4 regions of the Embleya sp. NPDC005575 genome follow, and region 1 is predicted to be linked to each of the others. Evidence: riboswitches for the same ligand, from Rfam matches in the RefSeq annotation. Region 1 holds a riboswitch; each other region holds the start of a gene.
What was found. A riboswitch is a leader RNA that binds a small molecule or an ion and turns the genes downstream of it on or off. The one in region 1 is predicted to bind thiamine pyrophosphate.

Region 1 (4,054 bases):
CGATCATCAGCCAGTTGGTGGTCACGCTCAAGGACACCTCGCTGGGCTACCTGATCTCCTACGAGGAATTCCTCTACGCCGGCAAGCAGATCGCCACCAACCTCGACTACAGCCTGCCGTTCATCCCGGTGGTCATCGTGATCGCGCCGATCTACATCGGCATGTGCATGCTCCTCTCCGGTCTGGCCCGCTACCTGGAAAGCAGCGGTCGACGCCGACGCAGGACCGCCGCCGCCTGACGACGCGTCCGCCGTTCGCCGGCTTCCAGGATCTGGACGCGGTGGCCGCCGGGCGCACGTTCGATCCGAGCGCGGTCCGGCAACGCTTCGACCTGGCGGGCGACGCGCGGATCTGCGTCCCGATGACCGTCGACCTGACCACCCGCACCGCCCAGTGGACCGACCTGAACCTGTCCGGCCAGGACGGCCTGCACAACGTCTTCCGGCACACCGACCGCCTCGCCGAACTGGCCCGCGACCTGCGCATCCACTTCGCCCCGGGAGGCCGAGCCACGCTCGGCGACCTGGCCCGGATCATCGCCGCCGCGACCACCGACCGGGTGCTGATTCGCGGCCGGCGCGCCGCGGAGGTCACCGAGTACCGCCGGGACGCCGACGAGGGCGTCGACGTCTTCACGGTCCGTGTGCGCGAAGGCGTCGGCGGTACCGCGATACACCTCGACCCAGCCGAACAACTCGCCGCCGGCCGCGCGTTCGTGGCCCTGGTGCACGGCGACGTCCCGATCGCCGGTTCGGGCACCCTGTACCGCCTCTACCCGGGCCCCTCCGATACCGCACCCGTCGACATGCGCCGCTGGTCGGCCCCGGATCTTGTCTCGGCCTTCGGCCCGACGGATCAGGGCGTGTCCCGGACGTCCGGCAGCGGGACCGTGGTGAAGCTGCCCTGATCGGCGGAGCGGACCAGTACCGGCAGGTTCCGCGGGTGGATCACGGCCGCGTCGGGAGGAGGCACCCGACCGACGCGGCCGGTCCACCTCAACGCGCCGCGACCGCCCGCCGCCGGTCCCACGCGACCGCGAGATACGCGGTCGCGCCCGCGAGCGCGAACGAGAACAGTGAGGCCGAGGTCCACACCTGCGCGTGGATGTGCAGCGCGTCCTGGATGTTGCCCCAGAACGTCGCCCACCACTCGACCGAACCCGGGTTGATCAGCTGGTACATGCAAAAGCCCAGCGCCCACGGCGCGATCATCACCGCGCGGGCCGGCGCGTGGTCGCCCAGGTCCCAGCCGGACCGACCGCGCCCGGCGAACAGGTCCACCGCGAGTACGCCCAGCAGCGGGATGAAGATCGAGCCGATCAGCGACAGGAAGCTCGCGTAGGTGTCGAAGTCGTTCACCATCAGCGCGAACGCGGTGACCAGCGCGCCCACGCCCAGGCAGAGCACCCGGCGGTCCACACGCGGTGCGAGGTTCTGGATGGACATCGCGGTGCTGTAGACGTTGGCGAAGCTCTGGTCCACCTCGCGCACGACCAGGACGGCGAAGAACACCCACCCGGCGGTGACGCCCAGGAACGAGTCGAAGATCTTGTCCGGGTCGCCGCCCACCTGGGCGAGGGCGACCAGGCCGAGCAGGTAGCACCAGATGCTGGTGATCGAGAAGCCGCTCAACGCGGCCCAGAACGCGGGCTTGGTGCCGCGCGAGTGGCGGGTGTAGTCGGACGCGAGCGGGACCCAGGAGACCGCGACCGCGAGCGCCGCGTCCATCGCCGGGAAGAACCCGGACCACGAACCCTCGGTCATCGGCGGCAGGCCCTCGCGCCACAGCTGGATCGAGAAGTAGAGCATCGCGATGCCCACCGCGATCGTCACGTAGCGGCGCAGGATCCGCAGCATGCCCAACGGGCGCAGCGTCATCGCCGTGGTGACCGTGCCGGCGGCGACGATGTACAACCAGTGCGGGCCGTCGCCGTCGGTCATCGCCTCGATGCCGATCGAGATCACCAGCAGCTCGAAGGTGCCCCAGCCGATGCACTGGACGATGTTGAACACCGTCGGGACGTACGAGATCTTCGTGCCGAACAGGCCGCGCAGCACGGTCATCGCGGGCGCACCGCTGCGGGCGCCGGGGATGCCGGCGACCGCGACCATGAGCGTGCCGATCAGCGTGCCGCCGACGGCCGCGACGATCGCGGCGACCATCGACAGTTGCGGATAGCCGACCGGGGCCAGCACGTACAGGGCGCCGGAGAAGCCGAGCAGGCTCACGCCGAGGTTGGCCCAGAACGCCGCCTGGTCGCGGAATCCCAGGGTGCGGGGCGGTGCGGTATCCAGGATCAGGGGTGCCTCGGCGCCGGCGTGCGGCACCTCGGGGCGTGCGTCGTCGATGACTGGAGCCGACATGGCTCTACCTGCTCTCCCTACGCCGGCATTACCCGGTCAGGTTCAAGCGGTCGGTGGCCCCGGGCGCGCCGGCTCGACGCCGACACCCCATGCCGCCCTCTCAGCCCGGTTGGTCCGAGCTCCCGCGATGGCGTGGCGAACAGTACGCGCCTCGCGGGTCGCTTGGGAAGGCGGGGTGGGGAAACGCACGCTCGCGCTCAGCATCCCGAGTGGGTGAATCCCGCCCAGCCGGTCAGGTCGTCCGGCACGATCGCGCGGGCCCGGGCGGCCAGTTCGACCGGCATCGCGGCCGGGATGCCGCGCTTGGGGTCGCGCAGCCACAGCTGCGCGATGCGGACGGCCTGGGCCGGGGACAGGTCACGGCGGTCGAGGTAGTGGTGGGCCATGTACAGCACCAGCGCGGTAGTCGTGTCGTCCACCGGCCACAGCGTCGACACCACCGTGTGGGAGCCGGCCGTCAGGTACTCGGCGACCACCCGCCAGGTCTCGTCGTGACCGCCGGCCGGCGCGAAAGCGATCGGGTCGCCGGCGGCCCGGCCGATCTCGATCGGGTACCGCCGGGCCGGCACGCTCACCGGCCGCGCGGCGACCTCGCACAGCAAGCGCGGCGCGCCGATGTAGGAGATCTGCGCGTCCTGGAGCGCATGCCGACGGCGGCCGTCGACGAGCGCCCAGGCCGCATGCCATGGCACCATGCCGAACGGTCCGGCGGGCAGCAGGACCAGGGACGGTGCGCGGCCGAACGAGCCGGGCAGCGCGGTCAGTACCGGTTCCATCACCGCGGTCCAGGCCCATTCGCACAGCGCGTCGAGCATGTCGGCCCAGTTCTCCCGGTCGCCCTCGGCCAGGTCCAGGCCGTAGTCGAGCTCGGGCAGGTCGAGCACCCGTGTCGTGCCGTCGGCGCCGCTCAGCACCGCGGCTCCCGGTACGAGTTGCACCAGCGCATCGGTGCCGAGTCGGCCGAGAGCGGCGGCGATCTCACCGGCCGACGGCGGGTGGAGGAGGGTGCGCCACGGCGTGCCGCGCGGGTCGAGGCCGATCCGGGCCGCGGCCACCTGCGCGGCGGCCCGGAGCAGGTGGGCATCCGCCGGTGCGGCCCGGTGCGCGCGCCGGAAGCAGATCCGCGCCTGGTCCCAGGCCCGCCGATCACCGGTCGGTGCCGCGCTCGCGGCGTACCCGATGCCCGCCGCGTAGGCGAATTCCGGCCAGCGCGTATCGGCCCCGTCCAGCGCGCCGAGCGCGTCGGTCAGCAACTCGATCGCCTCCGCGAACAACTCGCGCACGGTGTCCGGACCCTCGTCCGTCGACTGCGCGCTCAGCGCCTCGGCACACCGAGCCCGACCGCGCTCGCCCCGTTCCCACGCCCGCCGCGTCTCCGCGTCGACGTCCTCCACGCTCACCCCCGCTTGCCCCCGCCGGCCGGCACCACGGTACCGGGGCGGGGAGCGGCACTCACCGATGCCGCGGTCGAGAAACCCCCGAGCCCGCCCCGGCTCCACCCCTCGTCGCGACCGTCGTCGTCGCCACCCCGCCGACAAAACCTCGCGCGGTGGAGTGCCTCGTGCCTCTTCCGTCCTGATTTACCGGCGCGTAACTTACTCGTGAGTCACCTTCAGACGCCGTCCCCGGGCGTCGCTTCACCATGCTTTCTCGTGGGTCGGGCCACGCCCCGACCATGACGTCAGGAGACC
Region 2 (4,054 bases), on a different contig from region 1:
TGCTGATCGTCGACGACCAGGAGCTGATCCGAACCGGCCTGCGCCTGTTCCTCCAGACCCAGGACGACCTGGTCGTCGTCGGCGAGGCCGAGGACGGCGACGAGGCGATCGAACTGGCCGCCGCCCTGCGCCCGGACGTGATCCTCATGGACATCCGGATGCCACGCGTGGACGGCGTCGAGGCCACCGCCCGATTGCACGCCGAGGGCATCTCGCCGCCCCCGCGCGTACTCATCCTCACCACCTTCGATCTGGACGAGTACGTCTTCGGCGCGTTGCGGGCGGGCGCTGCGGGATTCCTGCTCAAGGACGCCTCCCGAGCCCGGCTGCTGGAGGCGATCCATGTCATCCACGACGGCGAGGCGTTGCTCTCGCCCTCGATCACCCGGCGCCTCATCGAGAACTTCGCCGCCCGTACCGAACCGCTCCGGTCGCCGCCGCGCTCCTGGCAGCCCTGACCCCGCGCGAACGAGAGGCCCTGCTGCTGGTCGCCCGCGGCCTCTCCAACAGCGAGATCGCCGCCCACCTGGTGGTCACCGAGGCGACCGTGAAGAGCCACGTGGGCAGCATGTTCGCCAAACTGGGCCTGCGCGATCGGGCACAGGCGGTGGTGTTCGCCTACGAGCACGGCGTCATCGTCGCCGGCGAGGGCGGCCCGCCCGGACCGGCCTGACGACGTCCCGGGAACCACCGTGCCCCCGAGACGTCGTCCGGCACGCGAAGGTCAGTCGGCCAGCGGCAGATAAACCCGGTTGCCCGCGGCCGCGAACTCCGCCGACTTGGCCCGCATCCCGGCCTCGGCATCCACCTCGGTCGTCCCGACGGCAGCCCCGGCCCCGTCGCCGTGCTCGGCACGGATGCCGTGCGAAATCCGCATCGAACAAAACTTCGGCCCACACATCGAGCAGAAGTGGGCCGTCTTGGCCGGCTCCGCCGGAAGCGTGGCGTCGTGGTAGGCCCGCGCGGTGTCCGGGTCCATCGCCAGGTCGAACTGATCCTGCCAACGGAACTCGAAGCGGGCATCGGAGAGCGCGTCGTCCCACGCCTGCGCACCCGGGTGGCCCTTGGCGAGGTCCGCCGCGTGGGCCGCGATCCGGTAGGCGATCACGCCCGCCTTGACGTCGTCCCGGTCGGGCAGGCCCAGATGCTCCTTCGGCGTCACGTAGCACAGCATCGCGGTGCCCCACATGCCGATCATCGCCGCGCCGATCGCCGACGTGATGTGGTCGTATCCGGGGGCGACGTCCGTGGTCAACGGGCCGAGCGTATAGAACGGCGCCTCGTCGCAGATGCGTTGCTGGAGGTCGACGTTCTCCTTGATCTTGTGCATGGGCACATGGCCCGGGCCCTCGATCATCACCTGCACGTCCATCGACCGGGAGATCCGGCCCAGTTCGCCCAGCGTCTCCAACTCGGCGAACTGCGCCGCGTCGTTGGCGTCCGCGATGGATCCCGGACGCAGCCCGTCGCCGAGCGAGTAGGTCACGTCGTACGCGCGCAGGATCTCGGTCAGTTCGGCGAAGTGCGTGTAGAGGAAGTTCTCTTGATGGTGGGCCAGGCACCACGCCGCCATGATCGAGCCGCCCCGCGAGACGATCCCGGTCTTGCGCCGCGCGGTCAGCGGCACGTAGCGCAGCAACACGCCGGCATGCACCGTCATGTAGTCCACGCCCTGCTCGCACTGCTCGATCACGGTGTCCCGGTACAGCTCCCAGGTGAGTTCCTCGGGCTTGCCGTTCACCTTCTCCAGCGCCTGGTAGAGCGGCACCGTACCGATCGGGACCGGCGAGTTGCGCACGATCCACTCGCGTGTGGTGTGGATGTCCTTGCCGGTGGACAGGTCCATCACGGTGTCCGCACCCCACCGGATCGCCCACACCAGCTTGTCGGTCTCCTCCTCGATCGAGGAGGTCACCGCCGAGTTGCCGATGTTCGCGTTGACCTTGACCAGGAAGTTCTTGCCGATCACCATCGGCTCGATCTCGGGGTGGTTGATGTTCGCGGGCAACACCGCACGACCGGCGGCAATCTCGTCCCGGACCAGCTCGGGCGCCAAGCCCTCGCGGATCGCCACGAACTCCATCTCCGGGGTGACCAGCCCGCGTCGCGCGTAGGCGAGTTGGGTCACCGCCTCGGAACCGGACGCGCGCCTGGGTCGGGCCCCGGCACCCGGCACCGCGAATCCGGCCGGCGTCAGCGCGCCGATCCGGCCGTCGTAGCGGGCGGTGTCGCCGCGCTCCTCGATCCAGGCCTCCCGCAGCGCGGGCAGGCCGCGCCGCACATCCACCTCGAAGGCGGGGTCGGTGTACGGGCCCGAGGTGTCGTACAGGCGAACCGTCTCGCCGTTGGTCAGATGCACCGTGCGTACCGGAACGCGCAGGTCCTCGCGCGATCCGGCGACATAGCCGCGGTGGTGGGCGGGGGCAATCGGTCCGCTGGTGACCGTCCGTGCGGCGGCCGGGTCGGCCGTCGGGGCAGCGGGCAGCGAAGTGTTTTGCGAGGTCATGGAAAGGCTCCCTACGCCGGCATTACCCGGTCAGGTTCTGCGGTCGGCGCGGCCTCAGCGCCCTCTCAGCCCGGTGCCCCGAGCTCCCGTGTATCTCCGCGTGGTGCGCCCCCCACCCTGGCACACCGACCGCCGCACGACCAGCACCGGTTCAGCCGAGCGGGTCGCGCGGCCCGCGGCCGACCACCGCGGTGCGCGCGAGCACGACCATCCCGATCGTGACGCACAGCCCGACGACGCCTTTGACGATGAGCATCAGGAAGGCCGAGAACAGCCAGATCAGCAACCAGCACAGCAGGACCAGCACGAGCACCGGTCCGCCGATGCGTGCCCAGCGCGGCCATGTCTCCATCGTCCAACCCCCAGTCACGCGAACCCGCGAGACGTGCACACCCGGGAAGCACATTCCCCGGGAGGACACGCCGTACCCGGGTGGACCGGTTCCGGTCCGTCCGGGAACGATCCGGTCCGCCCGGACCCGCTCAGACCGGCCAGCGCTCGCCGCGCCACGCGGCGTCCCAGAACATCCACTCGTAGCGCGCCGTCGTGGTGAAGTGCTCAATCATCCGAGCCCGTTCGGTCGCCGAGAGGTCCTCGCCGATCCGGTCCACCAGGTCGAGCACCGCGCGCACCGTCGCCTGGAACTCCTCGGCGCCGTAGGTGGCGATCCAGCGCCCGTACAGCTCGTCGGGCGAGCCCTTGGCCAGCAGTGCGTCGCCCACTCGGGCGTAGATCCAGTAGCAGGGCAGCACCGCCGCCACACCCTCGGCGAACGAGCCGTTGTGCACCGTGGCGAGCAGATAGCTGACGTACGCCCGAGTGCTCGGCAACACCGGCTCGGTCGCGGTGGCGTCGGCCACCGAGCTGCCGAAGTCGACCATGAAGCCCTCGTGCAGCGAACGCTCGGCGGCGATCGCGCCGGCCGCGTCGCCCGCGAACTGCACGGTCGTTGCCTCGTCCGGCGCCTTGGCCGCACACACCGCCAGCGCCTTCGCGTAGTCGCGTAGGTAGTGCGAGTCCTGCACGACATAGTGCCGGAACGCCTCGCGCGGCAACGTGCCGTCGGTCAGTCCGTGGATGAACGGGTGGTCGAGGATCGCCGCGTAGACGTCCTCGATGGCAGCCCAGAGTTCGTCGCGCAGCGTCATCGGATGTACTCCCCGTCGTCGGATCCCGAGATCCGATCGCTGGATCCCCAGGTGCGATTGTCGTACATGCGTGCGGGCCGCCCACAGGTGTGCCCACCGCCGGCCGCCCCTCGCGCCCGGCCCTCGCCCTCAGCCCTCCGGTGGCGAGAAGAACACCAGGACCCGCAGCGCTTCGGTGATCCGGTGGAAGCGGTGTGGCACCTGCGCCGGTACGTACACGATGCTGCCGCGCGCCACGGCCGTGGACTCGTCGCCGACGGTGAGCGTGGCCCGGCCGCTGATCACCACATACGCCTCGTCCTGGTTGTGCGGCTTCTGGGTGTCGCTCTCGCCCGGCTCAAGCGCGTACAGGCCCATCGAGAAGTTCCGTTCGCTGAGAAATTTCAGGTACGCACCCTGC
Region 3 (4,054 bases), on a different contig from region 1:
CTGGCCGAGCAGTGGCGGGTGTACGCGGTCGATCTGCGCGGGCACGGGCGCAGCGATTGGCCCGGGGACTACTCCATCGAATTGATGCGGGACGACCTGGTCGGCTTCCTCGACGCACTCGGCCTCGATCGGGTGGACCTGATCGGGCACTCGTTGGGCGGCGTGGTGGCCTACGTGTTCGCGCAGGAACACCCGGAACGGGTGGGACGGTTGGTGCTCGAGGACGTCTCCGTACCGCTGCCGCGCGACCCGATCCCGCCGACGCGGCCCGAGGGCGAACTCGGCTTCGACTGGGACATGGTCGTCGCCGTCCGCAAGCAGGTCGACACTCCCGATCCCGTGTGGTGGGAGCGCCTGGCCCGAATCACCGCCCCCACCCTCGTCGTTGCCGGCGGCTCGGCGAGCCATATTCCGCAGGACCGTGTCACCGAGTGGACCCGCCGTCTTTCCGACGCCCGGGTGGTCACCATCCCGGCCGGCCACCTGATCCACGCCGCCGAGCCCCAAGCCTTCACCGAGGTGACCAGGTCCTTCCTGCGCACGCCCGCCAAGGTCGCCGACCCGGTCCACCCCCGCGACCCCGCCCACTGACCGGTCGACTTCTCCCGCGCCGCGACGTTCACTCACCCCTCACGCCTCGGGCCGCGATCGGCGCCCCGAATTCCTCCCGCCGACACGGACATCTCCGTATTCGCCGACCGGTGCTAGGCGCCGAAGCGTAGGGTCTCGCCGGTTTCCAGCACCGTCTTGAGGTTGGACAGGATCATCGGCCAGCCCTCGCGGATGCTCTTGAGTATCTCGGAATCCGGCGCGAAGCCCTCGTGCAGGACGCGCAGCGCGACCACCTCGCCCAGCGGTACCAGGTCGAAGGAGACCCGGGAGATCGGCTCACGGCGGTGTTCGGCGAGTTGTTCCGCGCTCCAGCCGAACATCTCACCGATCTCGGGCTCGTAGTTGTGCCACGTGTACGCCAGTCGACGAGGCGGTTCGGCCGCCAGCACCACCTGGCCGGCGTCACGCGGTGCCGTCCGCGGTGACATCCACCAGCGGACCGGCGAGCCGACCTGCCAGTCCGATTCCGGTCCCGAGCCGTCGAAGTAGCGGCTGATCTCGGCCCGGTCGGTCAGTGCGCGCCACAACTCCTCGGGGGTGGTGCGGATGTACATGACGTAGGTGAACTGGATATCGGACACGGGGTTTCTCCCAAGGGTGCGGCAGCGGACGCGGGCGCGACCGGTGCCGGGGATCGCCTTCGTTCCACTATCCGCCGGCTCGGCCCGGCAGTCCGGCACCGCGCGCACGCCACGCCGAAGGACGCGACGGAACCACGCGGACGTCGTCCGATCGGCCGATCACGCACCCCGAAGCGGGCGGGCACCCGTCCCCGGCTTCGCCCTACGGACGATCCGCGCTCGGGGGTGTGCCGGCGTCACCCTCCTCCGCTGTGTTCCCCACCGGGTCGAGCGCCGCCGCCGGCTCCAGCTCCAGCGCCATCGACACCGAGTCCACGTAGCGGCCGTCGAGCAGGAACTCGCCTTTGGCGATGCCCTCGACCGTGTATCCGCACTTCTCGTACAGCCGCCACGCGCGGGAGTTGGTCCCCAGCACGTGCAGCGTGATCCGTCGGGCGCTGCGGCGAACGGCCTCCGCGCGGGCGGCGGTCAGCAGCAGGACGCCGATGCCACGGCCCTGATGGGCGGGATCCACCGCGAAGCCGTGGATGTATTGGACGTGCCCACTGGCGGCCATCCGGGACGGACGTATCTTGACGAAGCCGCGTACCTCCGACCCCTCGTACGCGACCAGCACGTTTGCCGGCGGGGTGTCGGGGTCGAAGAACGGGCGTGCCGGCGGCAGGGGCGGCGTAGGGGTGACCCGCGTGCTCCAGGTGTCGTGGTCGATCCGGGTCAGCGCGGGTCCGTCCGCCGGTTCGGCGGCGCGTACGTGGATGTCGGGGAGGGGGTGGGGCCCGGATGCGTCGTCGGTTTCGCGTGCGTCTCGCTGCATGTGCCCAGGGTGGTGGGCGCGCGCTCGACCGGGCAATGCCATTGTTCGCCGTCCGGGACTACCCGCCGTCCGCGTCGGGCCGCGCACCGGTCTGAGCGCGGTTGCCGCGGCGTACCTGGAGGTCGTGTACGAACTCGCCACCCCCATCGACTGACGGCGCGTGGGGGCTCACTGGAAGGTTCGCTCGCCACAACGCAAACGATGGTTGGCGGTGGCCGGCGCGAGTACTACAACTCCGGTGAAGACAAGCGAACGCGCGTTCGTCGGGCCCGGTGACCGGGCGGACGTACGCGCGAAAAGGACCTACGAGGTGGGCTCCCTGCGCCGGCATTGTCCGGATCAGGTGCTAGGGGTCGCGTTCCGGTCCATTCGACCTTCACGCCTCTCAGCCCGACCACCCGACCTTGGCTTGAGCCGAAGCTCCCATCTCCAAGGCCAACCACTGATCGATCGAACTCCCTCGCTCGCCCCGTAGGCCACTAACCACCATACTCCTGGACAAAAGCCTCGCCAAGGGGTCGGCCGAAAGTGGGACGAGGTTGGAGTCCCGGGGCTATTGAGCCTCGGGACCCCAACCGTTGTCAGTGGGCCGTGTGAGCGCTGTGCCCGATGTCGGACAACAAGGCCGACCAGCCGTCGTTCGCGAAGACCAGCATGGGGCTGTCGGGGACCCTGCTGTCGCGGACCGGGACGACGCCGGGCAGGCCGCCGGCTACCTCGACGCAGTTACCGCCATCAGCATTGGTGTAGGAGGACTTGCGCCAGCGGGCCATGCTCAGGTCACGTGCGATGCTCATCGGTTGCGAAACCCTTCGCTGCGGATTCGATCAGGACCAGGGAAGCCGTCGGCGAGAGCGCGGCCGCTCTGGCCAGATCGTATGCCTTCTGATAGCTCCCGGCCACGGTCGGATCGTCGATCAGCTGGCCCGTGTAAGCGCCCTCGACGTATACGACAGGTGAGGCATCCGCGAAGGACATCAAGGAGACGACGCCCGTCATGAACGGGTGCGGGCCGTCGGTGAACGGCTGCACTTGCACCAGGTAGCGGCGACTTCTGCCGGCCTCGACGATGGCCAGCAATTGTTCGTGCATGATCTCGGGCGACCCCACGACGACGTGCAGCGCAGCCTCGTGGATGATCTCCCAGATTCTGGGAGGGCGTTGCCTGTCCAGCAGCCGCGCTCGCTCCATGCGCGTTCGCACGAGTTCTTCGATTTCGTCCTCGGCGGTGAAGGGGCGAGCGGACTTGGTGAATGCGCGTGCGTACGCCTCGGTTTGCAGGAAGCCCGGTACCAGCATCGGTGAGTACTCGCTGATCGTCAGCGCGCGCTCCTCCAACTCCGCCGCGTCCGCGAAGTATTCGGCGTGCCCGGACCGGCGGGCCAACGCGCAGAGGCGCTGGAGGTGCTCGCCGGTGTCGAACACCTCGTCGAACATCTTCGAGGTCTCCACCAGAGGCCGCCGCTTACCCGATTCGAAGTGGGCGATGTTCGAATCGTGGCAGAACACGTGCTCGGCGAGCTGGGCCTGGGTCAGCCCCGCGGCCTCGCGCAGTCGGAGCAACTCCGAGGCGTAGAAGGCCCTTGGTGACTTGTAGGGGTCCAGATTCCTGCGTGGCATGGATCATCACTCCGCTTCGTACGCAACGTCAGGGTCGGCCCCGGCCCGAGATCAACGTAACGGTTGAAAGTGATGCGATACGCGCGAATCCCGATATCCGTCCCCTATCCGGTCTCGGGGTGAGCCGACGTCGCCGAGGCCGGCCGGTTCCGGAGTGAAGGTGGGCCCGGCGGCGTCGCGTGGGCGCCGCCGGGCCTGGGAGGCAACGGTCGAAAGGGGGTCGACCGATGCCGGGTCGGGTGCGTTCAGCCGGTGAAGTTCTCGAAGAGGTTGGTGAATTCGTACGGGGATTGGCTGATGCCGCTGCACGTGGGTGAGACGCCGCCGCCCGGGCAGGAGTCGTTGTCGCGGCCCGCCGACCAGAACGCCAGATCATCGAGCCGGCTCCTGGACACGTCTTGGGACACGAGTCGGGGGACGAGAGCGG
Region 4 (4,054 bases), on a different contig from region 1:
GTGGATCGGCCGATCAGCACGTCGCCGCCGACGATCGCGCGCGCCGCCGGGACCGGCAGGTCGTCCTGGCCCAGGTGCAGTACGTCGGGGCCGATCGTGTGCGCGACGTCCGCGCGGTCGTTGACCGCGAGCAGCGTGCCGTGCCGGCGGCAGGCGTCCGCGAACACCTCCAGGTATGCGAGTTCGGGGCGGGCCTCCAAGCCCTTCTGCCGCAGCTGCACGATGTCCACGCCCGCGCCCAGCACCGCGTCCAGGAACGCGGGCAGGTCGCCCTGGCGCTCCCGGGCGTCGGTGCACAGGTACAGACGGGCGGCGGCCAACCGTTCCTGACGGCTCGTCATCCGCGCGGCCTCAGATCGCCAGTGCCTGGGCGCGGCGACGCACCTCGGTCATCCGGTTCTCCTGCAGCGCCTGCACCGGCGTGCCCGGGAGCGTGTCGTCCGGAGTGAACAGCCACTCCAGCGCCTCCTCGTCGGTGAAGCCCGAGTCCGCGAGCAGGGTCAGCGTGCCGACCAGGCCCTTGACGATGTTGCCGCCCTGGAAGAAGTCGGCGGGCACCTGAAGGGCCCGGTGCTCGCCGCGGCGCACGGCCAGGAACTTGCGCTCCTTGAGCTGCTGGCGGACCTTCAGGATGTCCACGCCGAGGATCTCGGCGATGTCGGGGAGTGTCACCCAGGCGGGGACGAGGGCTTCTGTTTTGGCGTCGATCTCGCTCACCCGGCCAAGTTTAGGTTCCGCATCCGGTGCCGGCCGCCGGCGCCCGGAGGTGGGGCGGGCGAGTGGTGGTCAGCGCGCGACCGACTTGAGCGGGTTCTCCGGGTCGACGAACCGCTCCCGATCCACCGGGGTGCCCAGTTGCACGAGCTTGCGGCCCTGGGCCAGGTCGCGCGGCCGGCCCACGGCGAGCAGCGCCACCAGCCGGTCGTCGGCGAACCAGCCCGCGGTCCACTTGCCGTCCTCGTCCGCGCCCCGGAAGACCAGTTCGTCGCTCCCGCCGTGCCGGCCCACGTACTGGACCATCCGGCCGAACTGGTCGGACCAGAAGTAGGGGACCGGGTCGTACGCCTGGTCGCCGCCGAGCAGGTTGGCCACCAGCACGCGCGGTGCCTGGAGCGCGTTGTCCCAGTGCTCGACGTTCATCCGGGTGCCGTACCGGGCGGACGGGAAGTCCACGCAGTCGCCGACCGCGTACACCCCGGGCACCGAGGTGGCCAGGTGCTCGTCCACCTCGACGAAGCCGCGCTCGTTGCGGACCACGTCGGAGCCCGCCAGCCACTCGGTTGCCGGGCGCACCCCGATGCCGACCACGACCGCGTCGGCGGGCAGCCGTCGGCCGTCGGTCAGGTGCACCGCGCCCGCCTCCAGGCGGTCCACCCGCGCGCCCAGCAGCAGTTCCACGCCGGCCTCGGCGTACCACGGCACGAACCGCTCACCGACGGCGTTCGGGAAGGGTCCGGCGAGCGGGGTGTGCAGGGCCTCGACCACGGTGGTCGGGCAGCCGGCCGCGGCCGCGGCGGTGGCCACCTCGGCGCCGACCCAGCCCGCGCCGACGATCACCACGTGCGCGCCGGGCACCAGTGCGGCGCGCAGCGCGCGGGCGTCGTCGATGGTGCGCAGCACGTGCACGCCGGGAACCTCGGCCGCGCCGGGCAGGTCGAGCACACGCGAGCCGGTCGCGATCACCAATCGATCGAAGGCGATCGGCCCCGCGTCGGTGTCCACCGCGCCCGGGCGCAGTCCGGTCGCGGTCCGGCCGAACAGCACCTCGGTCTCCAGTGCGGCCCAGTCCGCCTCGAAGGAGGTGTCGTCGGTCTTGCCGGCGAGCACCTCCTTCGACAGCGGCGGGCGGTCGTACGGCGCGTGCGCCTCGGCCCCGAGCAGGGTGACGCGACCGGTGTACCCCTGGTCCCGCAGCGCCACCACGGTTTGCAGGCCGGCCATGCCGGCACCCACGACGAGCACGTTGTCCATGCAGGGCACCCTATGACGCGACTCGGCGCCGCCGACGAGCAGGGTCTTGACTCAGTCAAGGACATCTCGGCGCACTCGGGCGCCCCCGGGACACCCGAAACCGGTGTCGTAGTGTGGAGAGGTCACGGGAGCCCGGTGAGACCGGGCTGAGAGGGGGGCTGCGAGCCCCCGACCGTCCGAACCTGATCCGGGTCATACCGGCGAAGGGAGTTCCTCTCACCATGTCGAGCCCCACCATGTCCGAGCACCCCACCGACGTCGTCGTGGTCGGCGCGGGAGTCGTCGGACTGTCTGTCGCCTGGCGCGCGCGCACCCGGTACGGGCTCACGGTCACCGTCGTCGATCCGGCCCCGGGCCGGGGTGCCTCGCACGCCGCGGCCGGCATGCTCACCCCCGTCTCCGAACTCCAGTACGGCGAGGAGAGCCTGCTCCGGCTGAGTATCGAATCGGCGCGGCGCTACCCCGAGTTCGCGGCCGAACTGACCGAGGCCGCGGACCTGCCCTCGGGTTACCACGCATGCGGCACGATCGCGGTCGCGCTGGACGCGGACGACCGGGCCGTACTCAAGGACCTGCACGCCTATCAGCAGCGGCTCGGTTTGCAGTCGTCGTGGCTGACCAGCCGCGAGTGCCGTCGGCTCGAACCGATGTTGTCCCCGGCGATCACCGGCGGCCTGCACGTCGAGGACGACCACCAGATCGACAACCGCCGGCTGGTCGCGGCACTGCTCGTGGCCTGCGCGCGGGCCGGCGTCGTCTTCGTGCGCGAGAGCGTCGAGCGGATCCTGGTCGCCGGCGAGCGCGCGCACGGCGTGCGAACGGCCGGCGGACGCGACCTGATCGCCGATCAGGTGCTGCTCGCGGCGGGCTGCCGCTCGGCGCTCGTCCCGGGCCTGCCCCCCGAGGCGATCCCGCCGGTGCGGCCGGTCAAGGGCGAGATCCTGCGACTGAAGGTGCCGCCGGCGCTGCTGCCGCTGCTGTCCCGCAACGTCCGGGGCGTGGTCAAGGGCGGCAGCATGTACCTGGTCCCGCGCGCGGACGGCGAACTGGTGATCGGCGCGACCGAGCACGAACTCGGCCACGACACCGAGGTGACCGCGGGCGGCGTGTACGAACTCCTGCGCGACGCGCACGAACTCGTCCCCGGCATCACCGAGCTGCCGCTGGTCGAGACGCTCGCCGGGCTGCGCCCCGGCAGCCCGGACAACGCGCCGATCATTGGCCGCTCCGCGCTGCCCGGCCTGGTGGTGGCGACCGGCCACTACCGGCACGGCATCCTGCTCACCCCGATCACCGCCGACACCGTGGCCGAGGTCCTCGCACACGGCACCACCCCCGAACTCGTCGCGCCCTTCGGGCCCGACCGCTTCGCGACCGCCGCCCGGAAGGTGATGGCATGAACGACATCGAGGTCCGCGTCAACGGTGACCGGCGCCATGTCGCGACCGGCACCACCGTCGCCGAACTCGTGGCCACGCTGACCACCGCAGCCAAGGGCGTCGCGGTCGCGGTGGACGAGTCGGTGGTGCCGCGCGGGGCGTGGGCCCGGACCGTGCTCGACGCGGGCAGTCGCGTCGAGGTATTGACCGCCGTCCAGGGAGGATGACGGCATGGCCGACGACAAGGACGACAAGGACGACAAGCTGGTGATCGCCGGCGAGTCCTTCACCTCGCGGCTGATCACCGGGACCGGCGGCGCGCCGAGCCTGGAGATCCTGGAACAGGCGCTGATCGCGTCGGGCACCGAGATCACCACGGTGGCGATGCGCCGGGTGGACCCCGGGACCGCCGGCTCGGTGCTGGACGTGCTGCGCCGGTTGGGCATCCGGGTGTTGCCGAACACCGCCGGGTGCTTCACCTCGGGCGAGGCGGTGCTGACCGCACGGTTGGCCCGCGAGGCGCTGGAGACCGACTGGGTCAAGCTCGAAGTGGTGGCCGACGAACGCACGTTGCTGCCGGACGGGGTGGAGCTCGTGGACGCCGCCGAACGGCTGGTCGACGACGGCTTCCGGGTGCTGGCCTACACCAACGACGACCCGGTGCTCGCGCGCCGGCTCGAACAGGTGGGCTGCGCAGCGGTTAT

Region 2: another riboswitch for thiamine pyrophosphate. It lies ahead of thiC (phosphomethylpyrimidine synthase ThiC); the one in region 1 lies ahead of ABZS54_RS24775 (cytosine permease).
Region 3: another riboswitch for thiamine pyrophosphate. It lies ahead of ABZS54_RS32545 (GNAT family N-acetyltransferase); the one in region 1 lies ahead of ABZS54_RS24775 (cytosine permease).
Region 4: another riboswitch for thiamine pyrophosphate. It lies ahead of thiO (glycine oxidase ThiO); the one in region 1 lies ahead of ABZS54_RS24775 (cytosine permease).

What each region holds. Positions count from the first base shown of each region.
Region 1 is NZ_JBEXCV010000079.1:27,999-32,052, reverse strand. Features, by position in the region: gene ABZS54_RS24785 (amino acid ABC transporter permease) at 1-239, shown strand, start outside; gene ABZS54_RS24780 (hypothetical protein) at 281-907, shown strand; gene ABZS54_RS24775 (cytosine permease) at 996-2,363, opposite strand; TPP riboswitch at 2,359-2,499, opposite strand; gene ABZS54_RS24770 (CHAT domain-containing protein) at 2,561-3,763, opposite strand.
Region 2 is NZ_JBEXCV010000009.1:33,841-37,894, forward strand. Features, by position in the region: partial or broken gene ABZS54_RS04990 (response regulator transcription factor) at 1-673, shown strand, start outside; gene thiC (phosphomethylpyrimidine synthase ThiC) at 725-2,506, opposite strand; TPP riboswitch at 2,498-2,606, opposite strand; gene ABZS54_RS05000 (hypothetical protein) at 2,658-2,858, opposite strand; gene tenA (thiaminase II) at 2,989-3,654, opposite strand; gene ABZS54_RS05010 (cupin domain-containing protein) at 3,784-4,054, opposite strand, start outside.
Region 3 is NZ_JBEXCV010000135.1:1,571-5,624, reverse strand. Features, by position in the region: gene ABZS54_RS32555 (alpha/beta hydrolase) at 1-591, shown strand, start outside; gene ABZS54_RS32550 (SRPBCC family protein) at 705-1,193, opposite strand; gene ABZS54_RS32545 (GNAT family N-acetyltransferase) at 1,396-2,007, opposite strand; TPP riboswitch at 2,307-2,479, opposite strand; gene ABZS54_RS32540 (DUF397 domain-containing protein) at 2,589-2,804, opposite strand; gene ABZS54_RS32535 (helix-turn-helix transcriptional regulator) at 2,788-3,627, opposite strand; gene ABZS54_RS32530 (hypothetical protein) at 3,873-4,054, opposite strand, start outside.
Region 4 is NZ_JBEXCV010000033.1:38,237-42,290, reverse strand. Features, by position in the region: gene thiE (thiamine phosphate synthase) at 1-341, opposite strand, end outside; gene ABZS54_RS14320 (Rv2175c family DNA-binding protein) at 352-717, opposite strand; gene ABZS54_RS14315 (FAD-dependent oxidoreductase) at 787-1,971, opposite strand; TPP riboswitch at 2,086-2,198, shown strand; gene thiO (glycine oxidase ThiO) at 2,193-3,371, shown strand; gene thiS (sulfur carrier protein ThiS) at 3,368-3,577, shown strand; gene ABZS54_RS14300 (thiazole synthase) at 3,582-4,054, shown strand, end outside.